Regions from separate parts of the Bacillus sp. BC08 genome, predicted to be linked through region 2. Evidence: riboswitches for the same ligand, from Rfam matches in the RefSeq annotation. Region 2 holds a riboswitch; each other region holds the start of a gene.
What was found. Region 2 has a riboswitch for S-adenosylmethionine ahead of metI (cystathionine gamma-synthase/O-acetylhomoserine thiolyase). Riboswitches for the same ligand answer to the same signal wherever they lie in the genome.

Region 1 (4,254 bases), on a different contig from region 2:
CTGGTCCCTTTTCAATTCCTTTTACATGTCGCTCATAGTAATGAATTTGTTCTTCTAAAAATTGATTCAAAACCTCAATTTTTAATCCAATATCTAATTCCGTACCTGCCTTTTTCTTTATTAACAACTGTTCAATTTCATCTAGTACGCTACGTTCTAATGATAATTCTGTAATCAATCGATCGAATTCTACAGGAGGCAAAGTTGTTTTCTCCTCTAACCACTTACAAGCTAAAATAGGACGTAATACATAAAAGTACTTTTTCAATTTTACATTCTCACCTTGCAAAAATTCACGATAATTTTTTGAAGCCATATGTAAGTAATGATATATCGTTGCTTTTGGATCAAATTGCTTATCACTCATTTGCTGAAGCTGTTCTGGAAAATGAGTGTTTTTCGAATAAAAAATCGGTGATCGAATCCATTCAAGTAAAGCTGGGTTTGACTTTGCGAATAGTTGTAACGCCTTTTTAATATCCCATCCACTTATATCTAAATCGTCACTAATCGGATACTCAATTACATCTCGTTTATCATGAATTGATAAATACCACTCTACGGGATGCATATAAACAAATCTAACATCATAATCGCTATCTTTCGATGGAAACCCCCAAGCACGACTCCCTGATTCTACCGCAAATAAAATTTTCACATCATTCTCTTTTTCAATTCTTTCTAACTCCGCTCTAATTTTCTCTCTCATTTCATACCCTCTCCATTTTTTGATTATTTCCTTGGAAATTCGACAAATATATTACTAAGTTTACTACATACTAAAATAGCTGTCAGAAAATTCCCGACAGCCTATCAAAATGCTTCATTTTTTACTTGTTCTTTTCTGATACACTAACCGCAATTCGTTCAAACTCTTTTTGAATCTCCTCTTTATATGCATCTACTTTTGAAAAATCCATAGCAGTAATATAAATTCGTTCTAATTTATCACGAACTGATTTCGCTTTCGCTAAGAAAGACATCGCCTCATTCATTTTTGCTTTATATTGAATCGAAACATCGCGAATTTCTGTCGCATACTTCTCATCCGTCCCTGGTGTCACAATAAGGGCATACATATCTATAATTTCATCACCTTCGCGGCTTGGAAAATATTCATGTGGTGCGGTGCTATCAAAAATTGCAAACCCTAATTCTCTTACGATAACCATATCAAGACTATTGGGGTCAAATCCACAATGATATACTTCAACTTCAAAGCCTTTTTCTTCTGCTGCCTTAGCTAATTTTTTGAGCATTGTTGATTTCCCAGAGCCTGGGCGTCCTTTTATAAAATAACGATGTGGTAATCCTTCTGTTAAATTAGGAACAAAATCAACTGCTCCTTTCGGTGTAGCCGCTCCTAAAAAACGATGTTTCACAAGCGATTGTTTCCCGCCTTTATCTGTAAATAGCTTCTGAATCAGCTGATCAGTTAGTTCATTTGCTTTATTAAAATCAATATTATTAATATATATTTTCTCCCACTCATCATGTATAACTAGTGCCTCGTTAAAACAAGCGTAAGCAGTTTGAAAAGCCTTGCTTGCTTCTGAAACAAATCGTTCAATTTCTACCTTCTGCTTTCTTAATTTATCTGAGTCCCAAGCAACCCCTAAATTGATATACTCCTCAACAACTCCTGGCGTTTTCGGTTCGATAACATGCGGAGATGTTCCATCAACAATTCCTACTTTTAACTTCGGGATAATGACACCATCAACCGATTTATTATCGGAAGAACAATGTAAAAATTCAATATCATATCCTTTTTCAACCCATTCACGACCTATTGCCTTAATTAAAGAAGATTTCCCGGTTCCAGGACCACCCTTTAAAATAAATAATCTGTCTAACCCTTTCAAATTCTCATCGTATAAATTATGAAATCCTCTAGCTGTATTTCCACCAGCGTAATAATTCAATACATTCCCTGTCACTGCACTCACTCCTTCGCAGCATTCTATTTACATAAGCTACAATATGCGAGCAGCTTTATTTGGGTGAATACCTATTTTATATTGCGCAAAAAAAGGAAATGAATTACAATTTAAATACAATGAATATTCAGAACTAAAATTTAATATGTCTTTATCAAGAGAGGCAGAGGGACCGGCCCTTTGACGCCCAGCAACCTCAGTTTATACAAACTGAATAGGTGCTAATTCCTGCAAAATGCATTGCATTTTGAAAGATAAAACGTAACTATTGTGTGCAAAACTCATCTTTCTTGATTATGAAAGGTGAGTTTTTTTATTTTAAAACATATATTGGAGGTATTTAAAGTGAAAGTAATTGACCTATCACAAACATTTGAAAACAATATGTCCCAATTCCCTGGAACACCAAAAATCAATTTAGGAGCCATTACAAGCGTTGAAGAGACAGGCTATCAAGTTACAGATTTTCATTCTGTCGTCCATGTTGGCACACATTGTGATGCTCCTGCACATTTCATTTCAGACGCAACGACTATTGACCAACTCCCCCTTGATCAATTTGTAGGCGAAGCCGTTCTTATCGATGTAACTCATATTCAAGAGCGAAAGTTACGTAAGGAAGTATTGCATAATGTTGATATACAAGAAGGGGATATTGTTATTTTCCATTCCAATCTATCTACTAAATGGAATACAGAAGCGTATGAAAAAGAAGCTTTTTATCTTTCTGAAGAATTAGCCGAAGAACTAGTTCAATTAAAAGTAAAATCGGTCGGTTTAGATTTTATTTCTCCTGACGAGGTAACGACAGAAACATCACCAATTCATCACATACTACTTGGGAATAATATTTGTTTAATTGAAAACTTAACAAACTTAGATGCCATTCACACGAAGCGTTTCTTCTTCTCAGCGGCACCTTTAAAAATTAAAGATAGCGACGGTGCTTTCGCAAGGGCATTCGCTGTAATTTTTTAAACAAACTATACAAAAAAGCAAAGATCATCATTGACCTTTGCTTCTATTTTTTTTATTTAAACTAAGAAAGAATTGCTCAACACGAGGACGTAACCAAGCCAAATAATCTTTCTCTTTCTTCTTTGTACAAGCTATTTCTTCCCCATCTACCATTCCGACAAGCTCTAGCTCTAACAGTTGCCTCGTAAATGCTAACATATTTATTTCTTCGTCTGGATACTCTTCTTTTAATTTCTCCTCAATTTCTCCCAATAAAAAACCGTCACGCATCATTGCCAATGCATCAATCCAAAGTGGCGGCATTTCATATTTTTCTCCTGTAATTGTATCTTTGACAATATAATTCTTTTGCTCTTTTCGAAATTGAATCGTGTGCAAGCATACAGTCGAATTTAATGTTAATTCCATCATACCACCTCTTTCATAATATCTGCATAGAAAAAAGGATGCGCGTGCACCCCTTCTTTTCCTAACACTACCGAACCGTTACATGAATAACAAATCTCATGTCGATATTTTCCTCCATTATAAACGAAGTATTTTATAAAAAAAACCCTTCTTTAAACATTTTATAAAATGTTTATATTTACACAACAAGAACACTTTTCTGAAAAATATTTTCTTCTAGTGCATTATACTGTCGGTAAAGAAATTTCCACTTTCGTTCCTATTCCCACGCTACTTTGAATCGCGATACTTCCTTGATGTTCCTTAATAATTTTAAATGTAATCATTAATCCAAGTCCCATACCATTTTCCTTTGTTGTGTAAAAAGCCTTTCCAACCTTCTCTAGCTTCTCCTTCTCTATACCAAAGCCTTGCTCATCAACAGACATGCACAAATGCCCTTCAGTTTTTCGATATGCACGGATATGAATATCTCCACCTTCTGGCATTGATTTTATTCCATTTTTAATAATATTTAATAACACTTATTTTAATCGTTTATCATCACCATTTATAACAGGTAAATTCCCATCTACTTGCGAATGAAATCCCACTCTATACTACACTGCATAACTTTCCATTAGCTGTACAACATATAAAAGGATTGCTCGTATATTACACCATTCATAATTTATTGGCTTTAGTTTCCCTAACAAATCCGTTAATTTTTTTAAATACTTTTAAAGCTTCTCTTTCCTCATAAAGTAAGCTTATAACTTTGTTCATATAAATACTCCTCATGATCAATACAAAAACTCTACATATTATCTTACTTTCAGAGCAATATGTAACCTTATAACGCGAAAAGGAAGGAGATTCCTCCTTCCTTTTCGTCACAACTTATATCCATCTTACCCGATCATGTAGCAGTCCATCCGTAAAATCATTT
Region 2 (4,254 bases):
TTACAGGTTCTTCTACATAAGAAAGGGCATTTTCAAAATCGGATATTAAATCGTCTACATTTTCAAGACCGACGGATAATCGAAGTAATGAATTAGAAATGCCTCTTTCATCACGAGCTTCTTGTGATAGTGCGGCATGTGACATTTTAGCTGGGTAGGAAAGAATCGATTCGACAGCTCCTAAACTAACGGCAAAGACAGGCAATTTTACTTTTGATAAAAATTGGCGGAGTGCGTCTTCTGATTGTAAAGTGAAAGATAGGACAGCTCCGGCTGATGTAGCTTGAGATTGTTGAATGTCAAATCCAAGATGTGTTTGTAAACCAGGATAATAGACATTTTGAACTTTAGCGTGCTCTTGTAAATAGTGTGCAATTTTATTGGCGTTAGCAGCTGAATGTTCAAGACGTACATGCAATGTTTTTAGGCCGCGAAGCACGAGAGAACAATCTTGAGGACCTAAAATAGCGCCGAATGCATTTTGTAAAAATCCAAGTTTTTGGGCGAGTTCGGCATCTTTTACAACAGCTAACCCGGCAGTAACATCACTATGACCGGCAATGAATTTTGTGGCACTATGAAGAACGACGTCGGCACCAAGATCAAGTGGCTTCTGGAATAATGGTGTCAAAAATGTATTATCAACAAAAGTAAGGGCATTAATAGATTTGGCAAGTTGAGAAACAGCACGAATATCTGTCACTTTTAAAAGTGGATTAGAAGGTGTTTCTACATAAAAGAGTTTTGTGTTTGGCTTAATGTTCTGCTTTATTTCTTCCAAATTGGTCATATCAACAAATGTATGTGAAACACCGTAACGTGAGAGAACTTCAGTTATAATTCGATAAGTGCCTCCGTATACGTCTTCTGAAATGAGTACGTGATCACCTTGTGAAAGAAGGAGGAATGCAGTAGAAATCGCTGCAATTCCCGATGCGAAGGCAAATCCTTTTGTTCCGCCTTCTAATAAAGCAATGATATCTTCAAGCGCTTCACGTGTTGGATTACCAGAGCGGCTATAGTCATATTTCCCGAACGTATCTACATCAAATTGGTGGAATGTTGATGTGTTATAGATGGGAACGTTAACAGCTCCTGTTTGCGAGTCGTGTTTATATTGGTTGTGTAGTAAAAGTGTATCTATAGAATAACTCATATTCTTACACCTTCTTTTACAAGTTTAATGGCTTGCTGTAAGTCTTGAATTAAATCGTTACTATTTTCAATACCGACGGAAAATCGAAGAAGACGATTACATACACCGTTTGCTGTTCTGATTTCTTCAGGAATATCAGCGTGTGTTTGTGTTGCCGGATATGTCATTAAACTTTCAACACCACCGAGACTTTCAGCAAATGTAATTAAGGATAAAGATTGTAGGAATGGATTGATCCAAGTTTCATCTTTTAAACGAAATGAGATCATGCCGCCTCTTCCAGGATAAAATACATCTGTCACACCATCTTCATCATTTAAATAAGCAACAACTGCTTTTGCATTTTCTTCATGTTGTCTCATGCGAAGCGCTAACGTTTTCATACCACGAATTAATAGCCATGAATCAAATGGGCTTAAGACCGCGCCTGATGCATTATGATAATGAGCGATTTCCTCACAAAGTTCCTTTCCTTTTGCAACGACAAGTCCGCTTAGTACATCGTTATGCCCGCCTAAATATTTCGTTGCACTATGCAGTACAATGTCTGCACCTTCTGTTAATGGCTGCTGTATATAAGGTGTGTAGAATGTGTTGTCGACAATAAGGAGTAGTCCGTGTCTTTTTGCTACAGTTGCGACAGCGGTAATATCAGTAACTTGCATTAATGGATTAGTCGGAGTTTCTATGAAAATAGCTTTCGTTTCAGTTGTGATAGCTTTCTCAATTTGTTTAATAGATTGTGTATTTACGTATCTACATCGAACGTTCCACTTTTTTTCGTGCTCAGAAAATAATCGATAAGTGCCACCGTATAAATCTTCAGACACAATAAGTTCGTCTCCAGAACGGAATAGCGAAAGGACGAGGAGAACAGCCGCCATTCCGGAGCTACAGGCATAACCTTGTTCGCCGTATTCTAAGTCTGCGATTGCCTGTTCTAAAAGACCGCGAGTTGGATTTCCAGTTCGTGAATAGTCAAAACCAGTAGATTTACCAATTCCTTCGTGACGATAAGCAGTTGAGAAATAAACAGGCGGATTAACAGTTCCTGTTGTAGTTTCGCTCCGGTTTCCGATTTGTGCTAGTTTTGTTTCAATAGTTGACATGTAAAAATTCCTCCTTTTTAAATTAACAATTAAGTGAATGTAAAGTGAAACATTAATCAGTGAGGGGGCATCCCCCACTGATCATCAGCCCTCACCAATCGGGCTTTTACGGGCAGTCGATTCTCACCTAACTTCTTTGCTTCAGCTGAATTTTGAGTTGGGAATCTTACTGCCCTCAAATAGCGGGGGAAAATAAAAAAAGCCTTCTAAGAAGAAGGCTTTCGGTTTGAATAGAGTCTTCTTCTCATCTGTCAAATTTTTCACAATTTGCTGGAATTAGCACCTTATTAACAAATGTTAATGGTTGCTGAGGCGTCATAGGGCCAGTCCCTCTACCTCTCTAGATAAGAATGTTCGTATGAAATTTTATTATGTTTTTAACTTTACAACAAAAGATAATTGAATTGCAACTTTATTTTAAATAATTTTTATTTTTCCGCAAGTGTCATTGACTTTTGCATTTGTGCATGCTAAATTTATTAAAAAATTAACAAACATTGTTAAAAGGGGAACGTATTTCCTTTTAGCTACATAAATAAAATAATAAAGACAAACTCTTATTGAGAGCGGTGGAGGGAAAGGCCCTGTGAAACCCGGCAACCTTCAAACAAAATGTTTGAAACGGTGCTAATACCTGCAAAACGAATGTTTTGCATGATAAGAGGAGGATTGATTATGTCCCCCTCTTCAAAGTGAAGAGGGGGTTTTTATATTGATAGAAATGAGGGAGATTTGTGAAATTACTAGATTTATTATCAAAAGGAATTGTAATAGGTGATGGGGCGGTTGGAACGTTATTACATTCACATGGCTTGCAAAGTAGTTTTGAAGAATTAAATATATCTGATCCGGATTTAATTATATCGATTCATAAGCAATATGTAGCTGCTGGGGCTGATGTAATTCAAACAAATACGTACGGAGCAAATGAAGCGAAATTACGTATGTATGGTTTAGAAAATCAAGTTACTGAAATTAATAGAGCGGCAGTAAAATTGGCGAAAGCATCTGTGACAGAGAGAAATGCAATTTTAGGAACAATTGGTGGCATGAAACATATCGGAGCTGTTACAACAACTGATATGGAGCGAGAATTTATGCTACTTGAGCAGGCAAGTGCATTACTAGAAGAACAGGTTGATGGACTGCTATTAGAGACTTTCTATGATGAGTTTGAATTACTTCATGCTGTTCAGGTGTTACGAAAACAAACGAATATTCCAATTGTAGCTCAATTAGCATTGCATGAGGCAGGCACAACTCAAAATGGAAATGATGTAAATGAAATCTTAAAACAACTTCTAGATTACGGTGCAAATGTTGTTGGATTGAACTGCCAACTAGGACCGCTTCATATGACGGAAGCTTTTAAAATGATATCGATTCCGCAAAATGGATACTTGTCAGCATATCCGAATGCAGGTCTCCCAAATTATGTGGAGGGACGTTACGTATATGAGGGAAGTCCAGCTTATTTCGAAGCGATGACACCAAAATTTATTGAGCAAGGTATTCGGTTATTAGGTGGTTGTTGTGGCACGACTCCAGAACATATTGAAAGTATGAAACGTGCAATTGCAAATGTTACACCTGTAATAGAAAAGGATACGATTCAAAGACCAAAAGTAGTTCATACACACGAGAAACGTTCGAAAGCTCATGTCACATTAGCAGAGAAAGCAAAAAAACAAACAACAGTAGTAGTGGAATTAGATCCACCGAAAACATTAGATACGCAGCGATTTTTTGAAGGCGCAAAAGCATTGAAAAGAGCTGGAGCAGATGCTATTACTCTAGCAGATAATTCATTAGCATCGCCTCGCGTCTCGAATATGGCAATGGGGGCATTATTAACGAAGCATGATATTCCGGTATTGACGCATTTAACGTGTAGAGACCATAACGTCATCGGACTACAATCTCATTTACTAGGCTTATCAGCGTTAGGCATGGAAGAAGTGCTAGCTTTAACTGGGGATCCAGCACGTG
Region 3 (4,254 bases), on a different contig from region 2:
CTTCTCCTCATTAAATACAAGGACGGGATCAAATTGTTCTTTATATAAATCAAGTACCGTAACCGAATGATCTGTTTCCTGTAATCCTTTTTGCACATGCTTTAAAATCGCCGCGTTAAAACTGGAAGGACTGGGATGAGCGTATACAAGTAGTACATTCACTACAAAACAACTCCCTCTTTAAGTTAAAGTTTCCCCTTCTTTAACATCTTCTCTACAATTTGCACGTTTTTCGAACTTTGTAATAAACGGTTTAATACTGTAAGTAACTCTTCTTTGTCTAAATCTTTTAGTTTCTCTTTCACCGTACTTTCACCAGCACTTTGAATATCATAAACAACTGCCGCCATATGCTTGCAAAGATTCTCATAAGGACACTCGCAGCTACTTTCTGTAAAATCTTCAAGATCAATAATCACTTCATAGTTTCCTGCATTTCCAGTAACGAAAGCAAATATTTTCTTGTCTTGTATTTCAACATCGTCTACATGTCCCTCTTCATAATATTCATACCCTTTATCCAAAATGTACTTAGGAATCCATTTCGTTATATCCTGTAATAAGTAAGCGTACATAACAACACCTCTTCCTTTAATTCCCTTTTGACTTCAATAACCCCTGCATGTTATTCTAATAACTGTCAAATAGCAAGTCTATATGACAAAACGACTGACACCTATTCGGCGGAGGTGTCTCTTTTCATTTGCAGCCGATATGAAGTGCCTCTTTCAGGCACATTCAATCTTTGACACTACACACTCAACACCATTCCCTTGTATCAGGCTGCTTAAGCAGTCTTTTACTCTACATACTTCAAAAAAAAGAGAGCTTAGCTCCCTTTTCCCGCCTTATAAAATACCCCTTTTTCCGTATAGAGATATTCATCAGCTAATGTAATTTTCCCATCCAGTTTCAGTTCATCTAATAGTCTTGATAAATAAAATTGATGTAACATCTTTTTCGTGAATTTTCCTTCATGATGCGAAACGATATGTTCTTGAATATCTAACAATGATATTGGCTTATCTTGCTCTATCATATATTCATAAACTGTACTACGCAGTTTTACGTATTTTTCGAGTGTCACAGTACTTCGCAACCCCTTTCTTCTTAATATAAATTTTCGTAATCGGTTTTTTTGCAACAAAAAAACCTCTCCGATAAGAAGAAGTTACGTATATATCTTCGTCTTATCTCCCAGAACAAATATGTTCTGCTGGAATTAGCACCTGCATCGCGGTTGCTGGGTTTCATCGGGCCAGTCCCTCCACCTCTCTGGATAAGAAAATATTCACTTAATTCTTACTATACGTAATTTCATTTTAATTGTCAAACAAATATAACAAATAATATTTTCTTCTTTACTGCTCATACTATACATATATGAATATGCAAGGAGGATTATGAAATGCACGAAAATGCTCGCGGATATGTACAAGATTCATTTCAATCATTACAAGAAGCAAAACATTGTTTAGAAGCAGCACTACAGACTGTGGAAAAAGATTTTAATCGCGCACGTATTGAACAATCCCTTTATGCGATCGAACAAGCTATTCAACGTTGTGATTACACGGTTCACATTTTAGAACAAGATTGAAAAAGCTTCCCATCATAAGGTGGGAAGCTTTTTCAAATGGCATACTTCATAATTATTACCGTTATAATTAAAAAATATACAGAATTAGCAATTTCTAAAATACCTACTTTTATAATAGAAATCTTTTTACCATACAACATAATTGCCCGAATGACACTCGGTATGAAGATAAGAGAGCACCACGGATTGATAGCAAATACGATGATTGTTAATAAAATATGATACCCCCATGATATAAAACGATACTTCGGGTTGTTTTTCTCACGTATCATCGTTTTCACATAAAACGTACTTCCTAAAAAATATAAAAATGATATAAGCGCAATAAATAGTGCTGTTTTATCTATAAGTTTCATTGAAAAATAATAACTAACTAAACCACCAATACAGAAAACAATAATCGCACTAATGTCATTTAGTAACGCTCTTTCATTCTTTTGACGGGCGTAATACATATTTACTATAAATAATGGAATCATTACTGTTACGAATAAAAGAATGCGCCATTCATATACTAGAGAAATCATCCCAAATACGAAAGCGATGATAAAATATACAATTGCTGCGTGTAAAAACTCTTTTTTTCGTCTTTGCTTTATGTACGTAAGAAATGGATACGTAGCTAAATAGATAAAGAACCACGCTAAAAACAATGGAATATGATACATAGTAGGTTTCCCAAGTATGACACTTAATAGAAATGGTATAACGAGCATGGCCCATGCACCGTGTTGCTTCGGAATAACTAACTTCATTAACTATACACCTCCCTTTTGAAAATAGTTCTCACATACTATTATACAAATAATTTTATATAATAGCCGACATATATTGAATCGATTTTTTGACAATAAAAAATGCTCCTTACAATATGTAAGAAGCATGAAAGAGGCAAACGAATATGTAAGTCGCGACCCTACCTTATATGAATATGCTTTTCTATGCCATGTTATGCTTATCTAATATGCCATATTTCTTTTTAAATCTCGTAAGAATCGTAATCCAAGACGTACTAAATAGTAGTAAGAAAATAACATTCGAAATCGCATGGCTTAAATCGAAATAAAAACTTGCGATATAATACGAAACGACAGCTTCCCACGTTGCCTCACGTATAAACCCAAGAAGCCCCCATAAGTTCATAATCCAGCCAAATAAAAATCCAACAAACAATCCGTATAGAAGTCTTCCCCATAGCTTTTTCATTAAAAATGTATTCCGTAATAATCCAGCTATAAAACCAATCATGCCCCAGGAAAACATTTGCCACGGCGTCCACGGACCTTGTCCTAAAAAAATGTTTGATACGATAGCTGCTGTTGCACCGATCATAAAACCAGTTTCACTCCCAAACACAATCGCAGAAACGATAATGATAAATGAAGTCGGTTGTACACTTGGTAAAATAGAGAATGGTACGCGGCTAACTGCTGCAATTGCCGCTAACACAGCAACGAGAACAATTTCACGTGAAACAAACGCCTTTCTTTCAAAGCGGATATAGAAAGGTAACATAATAACAACTAATAAAAACAAACTACTTAACATGTAATAACCATCCATGATAAGCGTCGTAAAGAGTAATGTGCCTATTATTACTGCAAAAATACATATTATGAATGCAACATATCGTTTGGACACGCTTCGTACACATCCTCCCACGTTAATGCATATGGCAATTCTTTTCGAATGAATCGATTGATGGATGTTGTATAAAAGAAGTTTCCACTAAAAAATTCTTTCGGTGCATCATTCATAATAACTGCTCCATCAAATAACATCATACATTGATCAACGTATTTCGCTGCAAACTCAATATCATGTGTTGCCATTACAATTGTTGTGCCTTCTTTTTGTAATTTCCTAAATAGCTCTCCTACTCTTTCTTTCTTCCATGGATCTAATCCCTTTGTCGGTTCATCAAGTAATAATAAAGTTGGCTTTGATAATAACGTTGTACATAACGCAAGTAGTTGTTGTTCTCCCCCGCTACAATCATGCGGATGGCGATCTTTAAGCGAGCACAACCAAAACTTCTTCAACATATCTTCTGCTATTTCTTTTCCTTGTTCTCCGTATAATTCACGTGCACGTTCATACACTTCTTCCCACACTGTATCAAATGTAAAATGATAGTACGGATGTTGTGATACATACCCGATCCTTTTAAATCGTTCTTTCGAATCAATTTTATGTATCACTTTCCCATTCCACTTTACTTTCCCTCTTCTCGCTTTTTGCAATCCCGCTAAAATTGTTAACAGTGTAGATTTACCTGTACCATTTTTCCCAACGAGAGCTACCCATTTTCCTTTTTTAATCGATACGGCTAAATCTCGTAAAATAAGTGGACTATTTTTTTCATATTGGAATGAAATATGCTCTGCACTTAAAATGACTTCTCGCTTTTCACTTTGTGCGATTGGCTCATTCACATATGATATCGCTGAAAAGTTATTCAGTTTCATTTGCGCTTCTCGCACTGTAAACGGAATATCTTCCACGTTCCATTCTAAAAACAATCTTGGAATTTGCGGAATAAAGGGACGGAACTTTTCAACTTCCCACATATTTGCTACAACCGTTTTAGGACTACCATCATACACGATTCGGCCGTTATTCATACAAATAACGCGTGTAGCAAGTGGTATCAC
Region 4 (4,254 bases), on a different contig from region 2:
TATTAGCAGAATTATCTCCGTTACTATCGAATCAACTTGTCGTAACGGTAGCTGCTGGCATTGGCCCATCTTATTTAGAAGAAAGACTTCCCGGGGGAATACCTGTTGCTTGGATTATGCCGAACACAGCTGCCGAAATTGGAAAGTCTATCTCCTTATATACAATGGGACAATCAGTAAACGAGATGCATCAAGAAACCCTGCAACTGCTTTTAAGAGGCATTGGTACTTCGCAACTTTGCACTGAAGAGGAAGTTCATCAGCTTACTGCAGTTACTGGAAGTGCACCAGCTTTCCTTTATTACTTTGCTGAAAGCTTAATTGAAGCAACAAAAAGTTATGGAGTCGATGAAGCAACCGCAAAACACCTTGTCATTCAAATGATTTCCGGCTCTGCTTCTATGCTTGAACAAACGCAAGATCCAGCTAATCTCCGCGAACAAGTAACAACACCCGGTGGTTCCACAGCTGAAGGCCTCAAAGCTTTATATGAATATAATTTTTCAGAAGCAATTCAAAAAGCAGTAGAAGCAACAAACAAAAAAGCTAGGGGGAAATAATATGAATTTAACAAGTTTAAAAGACTATACAACATTGCATAACGGTGTAAAAATGCCTTGGTTCGGTTTAGGTGTTTTTAAAGTAGAAGATGGTTCAGAAGTAATTGAATCTGTAAAAGCAGCAATTAAAAACGGCTACCGCAGTATTGATACTGCAGCAATTTATCAAAACGAAGAAGGCGTTGGACAAGGGATCCGTGAATCAGGTGTTTCACGTGAAGAATTATTTATTACATCAAAAGTATGGAATAGCGATCAAGGATATGAAACAACACTTCAAGCATTTGAAACTACATTAGAGAAATTAGGTCTAGAATATTTAGATTTATATTTAGTACATTGGCCTGTAAAAGGGAAATATACTGAATCATGGAAAGCGTTAGAAAAGCTTTATAAAGATGGCCGTGTTCGCGCTATCGGTGTGAGTAATTTCCATATTCACCACTTACAAGACGTATTTGAAATTGCTGAAATTAAGCCAATGGTCAACCAAGTGGAATACCACCCACGTTTAGCACAAGAAGAGCTGCATGCTTTCTGTAAAGAACATAACATCCAACTTGAAGCTTGGTCACCATTAATGCAAGGCCAACTGCTAGACAACCCAACATTACAAGACATTGCAACAAAATATAGTAAATCAACTGCACAAATTATTTTACGCTGGGATCTACAAAACGAAGTTGTAACAATCCCTAAATCTATTAAAGAACATCGCATTATTGAAAATGCAAATATATTTGATTTTGAATTAAGCGCTGATGACATGAAAGCAATTCAAGCTCTAAATGAAGATCGTCGCGTTGGTCCAGATCCAGATAACTTTAACTTCTAATAGAAAAACCACTGCCATATGCAGTGGTTTTTTTCATTAGAGAAAACTGAAAATTTAAACTATATTTCATTTGGTTGACACTTCATTATCCAAGGTGTAATATTTTGAATTATCAAAGAAACACAAAAATTAATAAAGTTTATTCGTTTACTCATTGTATCAAGAGAGGTGGAGGGACTGGCCCTTTGAAACCTCGGCAACAGGTTCATTTTGAATACTGTGCCACTTCCTGCAAGCTTTATGCTTGAAAGATAGAATGAGGGACTTCGTTTATATACGGGTGCATAACTTGTACGTAAAAATCCCTCTTTCTCAATATGAAAAGAGGGATTTTTTTATTTTTCATTTCCCTCATCATCATCCAAACTTAATTATTTAGGAGGAAAATCAAATGAAAAAGAAGTTTGTACCCGGTATTGCATCAGTTGTAGGAGTAAGTATTTTATTAACTGGTTGCGGTAGTTATAAAAACGAAGCAAGTGGAGCAAATGCAAAAGACGAGGCGCCTAGTAAGCAGGTTTTAAACTTATCTTCACCTACTGAAATACGAACAATGGATACAGCTCGTGCTACAGATACTGATTCTGGTCAAGTAATGAGAAACGTATTTGAAGGTTTGTATAATCTTGGTGAAGGTAACAAACCTGTCCCTGGTGTTGCAAAATCTCATGAAGTAAGTGGCGATAAGACGAAATACACATTCCATTTACGAGATTCAAAATGGTCAAACGGCACTCCTGTTACTGCGAAAGACTTTGTCTTTGCTTGGCAAAGAGCTGTTGATCCAGCAACAGCCTCTGAATATGCATTTCTATTCTTTGATATTAAAAATGCAACAAAAATTAACAACAAAGAACTTCCAGCCGATCAACTTGGTGTAAAAGCAATTGATGACCATACGTTTGAGGTAGAATTAGAACGTCCTGTTCCATACTTTATTAGCTTAACAGCGTTCCCTACATTTCTACCAATTAACGAGGAATTCTTTAAAGCACAAGGTGATAAGTATGCATTAGAAGATAATACACTCTTGTACAACGGAGCTTTTACACTAAGCGATTGGAAGCACGAACAAAGCTTTAAATTTAAGAAAAACCCTACCTATTGGGATAAAGATACTGTCAAACTGGAAGAAATCAATTTTAACGTCGTAAAAGAAAAATCTACAGAAGTAAATTTATTCGAGTCAAAACAATTAGATCGTATCAAACTAACATCTGACTTCGTTGATAAATATAAAAAGGATGCTAACTTTAAAGAACGTCCAAACGTAGGGGTACAGTTTCTACGTATGAATCAACAAAACAAAGTACTTCAAAACGTTTCTGCACGCCAAGCAATCGATCAAACAATTGATCGAAAATCCTTTGTAAATACGTTATTAAATGACGGCTCTACACCAACCTCTAGTCTCGTGCCGAAAAACTTTGCAAAAGGACCTGACGGAACAGATTTCCGTGCTGCAAACGGCGATTTAACAAAGGTTGATACAAAATCTGCTCAAGAATTATGGAAAAAAGCAAAACAAGAACTTGGGTCTGAAAAAATAACGTTAGAACTATTAACAAGTGACGGTGACCTTGAAAAGAAAACTGGTGAATTCTTAAAAGGACAACTAGAAAAGAATTTAGATGGCTTAACGGTAAATATAAAGCCGCAACCACGTAAACAACAAGTTTCACTTTTATTAAAAGGTGACTACGAAATTGGAATTGACGGCTGGAGCCCTGACTTTGCGGATCCAATTACATTCCTTGAGCTATTTACAACGAATAACCCTTACAACTTAGATCATTACTCTAATAAGGAGTTTGATGAAACAATAGCAAAAGTAAAAACAACTTTAGCTGGTGATGAAAAAGCTCGCTGGGAAGCATTACTAACATCCGAGAAAATATTATTTAAAGACTCTGTTATCGCTCCTCTTTACCAAAAAGGCGAATCTTATTTAGAACGTTCTTATGTAAAAGGAATTGTGCAAGTAGACTTTGCAGGTCAATTAAACTTCAAATGGGCAAAAATTGAAAAATAAAGCGAAACTTTAATCAGTTAGGTTCTCTTCATCCCCACTGATTATTAACCCGCACCAATTGTTTTTTTAGCAAAACATATGAAAAGCAGGTTCCTCACTACGAGGAAATCTGCTTTTTTAATATATTATTCCATAAAAATAACAATCTATTTTTATTATTGACATATAGTTCTTTCCAGTGTTAATATTCTAAATAATCAAAGAAACGAAATATTTCACCATAAAAATATAACGTCTACTACGTTGAAACATATAACGATAGATTATAGTTCAACATGTATATACATATAGAACACCTGATTACCTACACGCACATATCTGTAATAGGTTTTCTCTTCTTCTATAGCTACACTTCAAAACGTGGACATTACGACGTTACGAACAACACATTTAGGGAGGAACGAACAATGAAGAAAAAAGTTGTACCTGTTGTTGCATCTGTTTTAGGGGCAAGTCTATTACTAACTGCTTGTGGGGGAAATAAAGATCATGCAAGCGGAGCGAAAGCAAATGATAAAGCACCTGATAAACAGGCAATTAACTTATCATTCGCTTCAGAAATTCCAACAATGGATGTTGCAAAAGCAACGGATGGGGAATCCATGAGCGTAATGCGAAATGTTTTTGAAGGTTTATATGCAATGGGAGAAGATAACAAACCAATTCCTGGTGTTGCTGAGTCGGTTGACGTTAGTCCCGATAAAACAAAATATACATTCCACCTGCGTGATTCAAAATGGTCAAACGGTACTCCCGTTACAGCAAAGGACTTCGTCTTCGCTTGGCAACGTGCCGTAAATCCTGATACAGCAGCTGAATATGCGTTC

Region 1: it holds a riboswitch for S-adenosylmethionine, as region 2 does, so the genes downstream of both, ACXVYO_RS10255 (cyclase family protein) here and metI (cystathionine gamma-synthase/O-acetylhomoserine thiolyase) in region 2, are expected to answer to the same signal.
Region 3: it holds a riboswitch for S-adenosylmethionine, as region 2 does, so the genes downstream of both, ACXVYO_RS06770 (hypothetical protein) here and metI (cystathionine gamma-synthase/O-acetylhomoserine thiolyase) in region 2, are expected to answer to the same signal.
Region 4: it holds a riboswitch for S-adenosylmethionine, as region 2 does, so the genes downstream of both, ACXVYO_RS00705 (peptide ABC transporter substrate-binding protein) here and metI (cystathionine gamma-synthase/O-acetylhomoserine thiolyase) in region 2, are expected to answer to the same signal.

Annotation. Positions count from the first base shown of each region.
Region 1 covers NZ_JBTGPA010000030.1:124,022-128,275, forward strand. The annotation lists gene ACXVYO_RS10245 (nucleotidyltransferase domain-containing protein) at 1-709, opposite strand, end outside; gene ACXVYO_RS10250 (PRK06851 family protein) at 831-1,940, opposite strand; SAM riboswitch class I at 2,089-2,201, shown strand; gene ACXVYO_RS10255 (cyclase family protein) at 2,286-2,918, shown strand; gene ACXVYO_RS10260 (hypothetical protein) at 2,946-3,326, opposite strand; partial or broken gene ACXVYO_RS10265 (ATP-binding protein) at 3,551-4,021, opposite strand; gene ACXVYO_RS10270 (S-adenosylmethionine decarboxylase related protein) at 4,206-4,254, opposite strand, start outside.
Region 2 covers NZ_JBTGPA010000035.1:577,146-581,399, forward strand. The annotation lists gene metC (cystathionine beta-lyase) at 1-1,156, opposite strand, end outside; gene metI (cystathionine gamma-synthase/O-acetylhomoserine thiolyase) at 1,153-2,265, opposite strand; SAM riboswitch class I at 2,507-2,616, opposite strand; SAM riboswitch class I at 2,820-2,929, shown strand; gene ACXVYO_RS21095 (bifunctional homocysteine S-methyltransferase/methylenetetrahydrofolate reductase) at 3,000-4,254, shown strand, end outside.
Region 3 covers NZ_JBTGPA010000027.1:98,819-103,072, forward strand. The annotation lists gene ACXVYO_RS06760 (NAD(P)H-dependent oxidoreductase) at 1-162, opposite strand, end outside; gene ACXVYO_RS06765 (SWIM zinc finger family protein) at 186-575, opposite strand; gene ACXVYO_RS06770 (hypothetical protein) at 830-1,147, opposite strand; SAM riboswitch class I at 1,188-1,286, opposite strand; gene ACXVYO_RS06775 (hypothetical protein) at 1,409-1,600, shown strand; gene ACXVYO_RS06780 (YwiC-like family protein) at 1,633-2,355, opposite strand; gene ACXVYO_RS06785 (ECF transporter S component) at 2,540-3,241, opposite strand; gene ACXVYO_RS06790 (ABC transporter ATP-binding protein) at 3,214-4,254, opposite strand, start outside.
Region 4 covers NZ_JBTGPA010000007.1:49,655-53,908, forward strand. The annotation lists gene proC (pyrroline-5-carboxylate reductase) at 1-560, shown strand, start outside; gene ACXVYO_RS00700 (aldo/keto reductase) at 562-1,395, shown strand; SAM riboswitch class I at 1,549-1,653, shown strand; gene ACXVYO_RS00705 (peptide ABC transporter substrate-binding protein) at 1,787-3,427, shown strand; gene ACXVYO_RS00710 (ABC transporter substrate-binding protein) at 3,835-4,254, shown strand, end outside.